2 linked regions of the Candidatus Ruthia magnifica str. Cm (Calyptogena magnifica) genome follow. The protein of the gene in region 1 binds, or shares a complex with, the protein of each later gene. Links are inferred from orthologs where the notes say so. Each region holds a gene or a part of one and is shown on either strand. Other genes may lie near its edges. The genes, in order: uvrA and mfd.

What was found.
Region 2: the proteins of uvrA (region 1) and mfd are in contact, whole or in part, in a crystal structure (PDB 4DFC), measured with the Escherichia coli proteins. The link is inferred for Candidatus Ruthia magnifica str. Cm (Calyptogena magnifica) from one-to-one orthologs.

The regions. Positions count from the first base shown.
Region 1 is NC_008610.1:286,359-290,029, reverse strand. Bases 102-3,438 are described here. They hold uvrA (excinuclease ABC subunit UvrA), read right to left. Parts: upstream 3,119-3,438; coding sequence 302-3,118; downstream 102-301. Other genes in these bases: pyrH (UMP kinase), read left to right, coding at 3,200-3,438; RMAG_RS01365 (DUF3108 domain-containing protein), read left to right, coding at 102-319. Also shown: more of RMAG_RS01365, read left to right, coding at 1-101; more of pyrH, read left to right, coding at 3,439-3,671. UniProt on the Escherichia coli protein: The UvrABC repair system catalyzes the recognition and processing of DNA lesions. UvrA is an ATPase and a DNA-binding protein. A damage recognition complex composed of 2 UvrA and 2 UvrB subunits scans DNA for abnormalities.
Region 2 is NC_008610.1:1,097,956-1,102,246, reverse strand. Bases 329-4,285 are described here. They hold mfd (transcription-repair coupling factor), read right to left. Parts: upstream 3,958-4,285; coding sequence 529-3,957; downstream 329-528. Other genes in these bases: RMAG_RS05100 (Maf family protein), read right to left, coding at 3,963-4,285; RMAG_RS05110 (carbohydrate kinase family protein), read left to right, coding at 329-496. Also shown: more of RMAG_RS05110, read left to right, coding at 1-328; more of RMAG_RS05100, read right to left, coding at 4,286-4,291. UniProt on the Escherichia coli protein: Couples transcription and DNA repair by recognizing RNA polymerase (RNAP) stalled at DNA lesions. Mediates ATP-dependent release of RNAP and its truncated transcript from the DNA, and recruitment of nucleotide excision repair machinery to the damaged site.

The sequences.
Region 1 (3,671 bases):
AGCTTTATCAAATGATTTAAAGCATAACCCTAATCAATCTATATTTACCTATCAAGTGACCAATGGAAAATCGATAGAACAGCATCAATACAAAAGAACTAATGGACACTTTCTTAAAATAAACAACCAATCTATCAAAGCCATAAAAGTTAATAGAATAAACGCTAATAATAGCAATATAAAAGCTTACTTTTTGCCAAAATATCAATATTTACCTGTATTAATAGAACAAAATAAAGGCAATAAAAGATACACCTACACATTAACTGATTTGCAGATTAAAAATGAAGTCAAAGATAAATTACAAGTAAGCTTTTAAATATTCACCTGTATACGACCCTTTAACTTGAGCCACTTCTTCTGGTGTGCCAAATGCAATAATTTGCCCACCTTTATTACCCCCTTCAGGGCCTAAATCAACAATCCAATCTGCAGTTTTAATAACATCAAGATTATGCTCAATAATCACAATGGTATTGTTGCGCTCACGCAACCTATTAATAACTGACAGTAGAAGTTTAATATCATGAAAATGCAAACCTGTTGTTGGTTCATCAAGAATATAAAGTGTTTGTCCAGTATCCATTTTTGACAATTCTTTTGCTAATTTAATACGTTGCGCCTCGCCACCAGATAAGGTAGTTGCATTTTGTCCAAGAATGATATAAGAAAGCCCAACATCCATTAAAGTTTGTAATTTTCGTTTAATTTTAGGCATGGGTTGGAAAAATTCACAAGCCTGTTCTACAGTCATGTCAAGCACCTGTGCAATACTTTTTCCCTTGTAAAACACTTTTAAAGTTTGTTGATTGTAACGCTGACCTTGGCACACATCGCATAACACATAAACATCTGGTAAAAAATGCATTTCTACCTTAATCAGTCCATCACCCTTACATGCCTCACATCTACCACCTTTAACATTAAAACTAAAACGTCCTGCTTTATAACCGCGCGTTCTTGCTTCCAAAGTTTGTGAAAATAAATCACGTACTAATGAAAATACACCTGTATAAGTAGCTGGATTAGAGCGTGGTGTGCGTCCAATTGGGCTTTGATCAATATTGACAATCTTGTCAAAATAATTCAAACCTTCAATTGATTCATATTCAGCAGGTGTTGTTTGTGCATGATTAAGCTCTCTAGCTACTAAAGCATACAAAGTATCGTTAATTAAGGTTGATTTTCCAGAGCCAGACACACCCGTCACACAAGTTAATACACCCACAGGGATAGACAGGTCAACCTTATTAAGATTATTACCCTTAGCGCCTTTAATACGCAACCACTGACTGACATTTTTACGTTTAGTGGGTACTTCAATACTTTGACGACCACTTAAATAATCACCCGTTAAAGATTTAAGGTTATTTTCGATGTCTTTAGGGCTACCCATTGCAACAATTTCACCGCCATGAATACCAGCACCAGGACCGATATCAATCACGTAATCGGCTTGTTTAATTGCTTCTTTGTCATGCTCTACCACAATCACTGTATTACCAATATCACGCAAATATGTCAGTGTATTTAGTAACTTTTGATTGTCTCTTTGATGTAAACCGATTGATGGTTCATCAAGCACATACAACACACCCATCAGTCCTGCACCAATCTGACTGGCCAAGCGAATACGCTGCGCTTCACCACCTGACAAGCTATTTGCTCTACGATTAAGACTTAAATATTCCAACCCTACATTAATTAGAAATGCCAAACGCTGAACAATTTCTTTTAAAATCTTATCTGCAATTTGACCACGAGCCCCTTCTAGCTTTAATTCTTTGAAAAAATCATAAATATCAGCAATGGAAAGTTTGGTAATATTTGATAAGTTTTTCCCATCAATAAATACATTTCTAGCCGATTCATTCAATCTATCGCCATGACATTGCACACAATCCTTGCTCACCACATAACGAGAAAGTTCTTCTCTAACACTACGAATATCACTTTCTTCATAACGACGTATCATTCTTGGAATAATACCTTCAAATGGCTTGGCTTTATTAGACCAACCTTTACGTCCTTTTATTTTGGAAAAATCAATGTCATCTGTGCCACTTCCATAAAGAACAATTTTTTTGTGCTTATCACTTAATTGTTCATAAGGAGTTTCAATATTAAAGTCGTAATACTTACTTACCAATATTAACATTTGATAAAAATAAGCATTTGAACGTCCCCAGCCATAAACAGCACCATCTGCCAAACTAATACTAGGATTAGCCACGATTTTTTGTTCATCAAATGTATCTTTTACACCCAAGCCATCACAAGTTTGACAAGCACCAACTGGATTGTTAAATGAAAAAATCCTAGGTTCCAATTCACTTAATGAGTAACCACATTCAACACAAGAAAATTTAGCAGAAAACACTCCTTCTTGCCAAGAAGGCTCATCTTCCATAGATGCAACTCGCACTAAACCAGCACTCAAATTAAGTGCAGTTTCTAATGATTCAGACAAGCGTGAAGCCATGTCTTCTCGTACTTTTAAACGATCAATAACAATTTCAATAGTATGGTTAACCTTGCCATTAAGCACTTCCATTTCATCTATATACACGACTACGCCATCAACTCTAGCCCTTAAAAAACCTTGATGATTTAATTCTTCCAATAATTTTGCATGGCTACCTTTTCGATTTTGTACAATGGGTGCTAACAACATGATTTTCTCACCCATTGGTAACTTGACAATACTATCCACCATTTGAGAAATGGTTTGAGATTCAAGATTAATTTGGTGTTTTGGACACTTGGGAATACCTGCACGAGCAAACAACAACCTTAAATAATCATAAATTTCTGTAATTGTACCAACCGTTGAGCGTGGATTGTGAGAAGTGGCTTTTTGTTCAATAGAAATGGTTGGAGATAGTCCTTCAATATGGTCAACATCAGGTTTTTCCATGAGTGACAAAAATTGACGCGCATAAGCTGATAAAGACTCCACATAACGACGCTGTCCTTCTGCATAAATGGTGTCAAAAGCCAGTGAGGATTTACCCGAACCAGATAACCCAGTAATCACAACTAACTTGTTTCTAGGGATATCAATATCGATATTTTTTAAATTGTGGACTCTAGCGCCACGAATACTAATTTGATCCATAAAATATGTCGGACAAAGAGTTAATTATAAACACCAAGACAGGTAAAATTACTTCAATATTATGAATTTTAATGCATGTTAATGAGTAAATATAAACGCATCTTATTAAAACTAAGTGGTGAGGCCTTGGCCAATACTGAAAATATAATTGATCCAGTAGCACTAAACAAGGTTGTTAATATTATCAAATCAGTACTTAGTCAAAATGTTGAAATAGCGATTGTTGTTGGTGGTGGTAATATTTTTAGAGGTGCAGTACTTGCACAAGCTGGTATGAATCGTATTACTGGTGACCATATGGGTATGTTAGCAACGGTTATGAATGCACTTGCTATTGCAGATGTTTGTCAAAAAAATAAGGTTGATACACTAGTCATGTCTGGTTTTTCAATTGGTGGCGGCGTGTGTGATTCAATTAACCATGTACATGCTAAACAAGCTTTAAATGAGGGTAAAGTCGTCATTTTTTGTGCAGGTACAGGTAGTCCATGTTTTACTACTGACACTGGTGCAGCACTACGCGCTATTGAAATTGATGCAGACGCCGTATTTA
Region 2 (4,291 bases), 810 kb from region 1 along the record:
GATGATTGAGCATGCGACACAATTTAAACAATTAAAAATTCCATTTATTTTTGATCCAGGTCAGGGCATGCTAATGTTCTCAGGCAAAGAGCTGGTTAATTTTATTAAGAAAGCTACTTATATAGTACTCAATGATTATGAATCACAAATGTTACAAACTAAAACTGGGCTAGATTTGTCAACCATTGCTTCCAAAGTTGACGCTTTGATTATTACCAAAGGTAACGAGGGTTCAGAAATTCATACCGATGGTAAATTAATTAATATTATCCCTGCTAAGGCAGATAGTATGCAAGATCCTACAGGTTGTGGTGATGCTTATCGTGCCGGGTTGTTGTACGGTTTAATGCATGATATGAATTGGAGAACGATTGGTCAATTAGCAGGGTTATTGGGCGCCATTAAGATGGCGCATTTAGGTACGCAAAACCATGAGCTTGATATGGCTGATATTGGAAATCGCTATCAAGATAATTATGGTGAATCGTTGTTTTAGTTAAGACAATAGTTATTTCTTTTGACACTAAATTAACTTAGTGTTTTTAATAGGTTTTCTATCAACTCGATTCGTCTAATATCTTCAGGCATCTCTTCTTTAATAATTAATTGGTTTTGATCCTTTAGCTGATATTTTTTCGTTTGCTTTTGAATAAGGTTGATTATTTTTATTGGTTCGATGGTATTTTTATTGCCAAAGGTGATGATAGCTTTGTTTTCATAGAGACTGATTTTATCAATGCCAATTTTTTGTGAAAAGAGCTTGAGTTTAGTATTGGCAAATAAATTTTTGGTTGAATCTGGTAATAATCCAAAACGATCAATCATCTCAATTTGTAATGCTTTAAGTTCTTTATTGTTTTGACAACTTGCAATACGTTTATAGAGTACAAGTCGTTGGTGTACATCAAAAATATACGTCTCTGGAATGATAGATGGCAAACCAGAATCAATTTTCACTTCATGACTGATTGGATCATCAAAGTTAATTTTCCTGCCAGAACGCAGGGTGTCAATGGTACGTTTTAATAAATCATGATAAAGATTAAAGCCAATTTCGTTAATTTTTCCAGATTGATTATCGCCCAATAAATCACCCGCACCACGAATTTCAAGGTCGTGATTGGCTAGTATAAATCCAGCACCAAGCTCTTCTAAAGATTCAATGACATCTAGACGTTTTTTGGCTGTTTTGGATAATAATTGATAAGATTTAATAATTAAATAGGCATAAGCCCTATGATGGGAACGACCAACACGACCTCGTAGCTGGTGTAATTGTGCCAGACCAAAATTTTGTGCATTATTGATAATGATGGTATTAGCATTTGGAATGTCAATCCCTGTTTCAATAATTGTGGTGCAAACCAAAATTTGGAAACGTGCGTGATAAAAATCACTCATAATTTTTTTTAGTTCACGCGTTGGCATTTGTCCGTGGGCAATACGAACGTGAATTTTTGGCATAATTTGTTTGAGATTTTCTACCATTTTGTCAATTGAATCAATATCGTTATGTAGTACAAATACCTGACCGCCACGGTGCATTTCACGTGTAATTGCCTCTTTGATGTTGTTGTTATTCCACTCTTGTACAAACGTTTGAATGGCACTACGTTTGGCAGGGGGGGTGGCAATAATGGACAGCTCTCTTAATGAACCTAGCGCCATATTCAATGTGCGTGGAATAGGGGTGGCAGTCATGGTCAGAATGTCACTTTCTCCCCGTATTTTTTTCAATGCCTCTTTTTGTTTAACACCGAAACGATGCTCTTCGTCAATAATAATCAAGCCAAGATCTTTGTATTTAATAGTGCTTTGAATAATTGTGTGAGTACCAATGATAATGTCAATTGTTCCTTGATTTAATTTTTTAATAATTAGTTTTTTCTCTTTTTGAGTTTGAAACCTTGAAAGCGCTGCAATTTCAACAGGGTGGTTAATAAAGCGGTCAACAAATGATTGATAATGCTGGTTAGATAATAGCGTGGTTGGAACCAAAATTGCCACTTGCTTCCCCGCTTCAACCGCTAAGAATGCCGCACGCATAGCAATTTCAGTTTTACCAAAACCAACATCGCCACAGACCAATCTGTCCATTGGCCTGCATGATTGCATATCTGCTAAAACTTCATCCATGGTTTTTAGTTGGTCTGGTGTTTCCTCAAAAGGGAAACTAGCAACAAATGAGGAGTAAGCATCATTCGGCTTAGGGAAAGCAAAGCTTATTTTAGAGGCTCGTTTGGCATAAATTTCTAATAATTCAGCTGCCACATCAAACAAAGCCTCACCTGCTTTTTTCTTAGCCTTGCTCCATTGATTTGTTCCTAGCTTGTGTAATGGAGCATTCTCCGATGAGATTCCAGCGTATCTGGAGATTAGGTTGAGTGAGGTTATTGGCACCATTAATTTTGCATTATCAGCATATTCTAGGGTAAGAAAATCTTGTGATTGATCATCAAAGATTTGGGGTTTAAGCCCTAAATACCTACCTACACCATAATTTTCATGCACAATAGCATCACCCATTTTAATCTCAACTAGGCTTTTAATTGCTTCATCAAAATCTTTGTGCTTGACACGACGACGTTGTTGTTGAACCACTTCTTGACCGAATAAATTCTCTTCAGTAATAATGGCAATATCATCAGTGAGTAAGCCATTGGTAAGATTTTCATTAGTAATGTTAAGCAGTTTGCTACTTTTACTAAATTCGTACCAGTTTTTAACGTTATGGGTATCAAGTTGATGACTAGTGAATAAATCTCTGAGCACATTTTGCCTGCTACGCGATTCACAAACAACTAATATTTTTTTGTTAGTGAATTTTTTAACAAAGGCTAAAAATTTTCTTAATGGGTTTTTTGTTTGTGGTTCAATACGTATTGAGGGCAATAAGCTTGAGTTAAAATTAAAATTCTGGTTTTTATTTTCTAGTTTTGATGTGCTAATGATATGCTGTGATTTTTGTTTGATTTCTCTAAATAGTAATTCTTTGGACAGAAAAACTTTATGAATATCAAGTGGCGCCCTATCTAATGATTTTTTAGCATTTTCAAATCGTTCATGTATCTCGCTATAGGTCTTATCCACTAAACTTGAAAACCCTTTTGATGTGACAATAATGGCGTTATCCACTAGATAATCAAACAAGGTATTGGTTGTGTTAAAAAAGAGTGGTAAATAAAATTCAATACCACTTGGTAACCTACCTTCACTAACTTCAGTATAAATAAAGCCATCGTCATTAAATGCTTTTTGATAATTGACTTTAAAGCGTTCAATACTAGTACTATCTGTGGCAAACTCCCTGGCAGGCAATAGCATAATTTTAGACACTTCCATTTTAGAGCGTTGAGTTGAGGTGTCAAAGGTGCGAATAGACTCTACTTCTTGATCAAACAAATCAATTCTGTAAGGTGTTTTTGCACCCATTGGGTATAAATCAATCAATGAGCCATGAATATTAAATTCACCATGTTCCATTACGGTGGTTACACGGTTGTAGCCAATTTTTAGTAGTTTTTTACTAAAAGCTTTAATATTAATATTGTCATTAATATTAATATTAAAGCTATATTTTTCGCTAAACTCTAACGGGCATAAGTATGAAAATAATGATTCTAATGTAGTGATAATAATACCATTTTTAAGATTTTTAAGTTTTGATAAGGTTTTTAATCGACTTGATGTGATATCAGGATGAGGTGAAAAGTGATCATAGGCGAGCACTTCCCAACTATCAAATTTTAAAATTTCTAAGTTTGTGTTGTAGAAGTTTAAAGATTTATAAAGATTGTCAAAATGTCCAGTGTCATCAGTAATGACTAAAATAACTTGCTGTTGTTGATTTGTAAATTCAATTAATGCTAGTGCATCTGCACTACCGTACAGTGAGCCCCAATAGGTTTTTTGATTCGATTGAAAGCATTTGAGCTTATCAGGATAGAGATATTGCATGACGCTTAATTATTGTTAGTTAGAATATCGATACCTTCATTTTCTAGCATTGTAATGAGTTGAATAAGTGGCAAGCCAATCAAGCTATTTGAATCATTACCAGTCATTTGTTTAAATAAACTAATGCCTAGATTTTCTGATTTAAAACTACCTGCACAGTTATAAGGAGTATCTTTTTTAAGATAATATTCAATTTGTTCAATACTCAAATCTTTAAAAATCACTTTGAAAGTTTCAACTTTAGTTTGTATATTATTGGTATTTGTATTTAAAAGTGTCAAACTTGTAAGAAAAGTTACTATATTTCCAGAACTTTGCTGTAGTTGTTTAATGG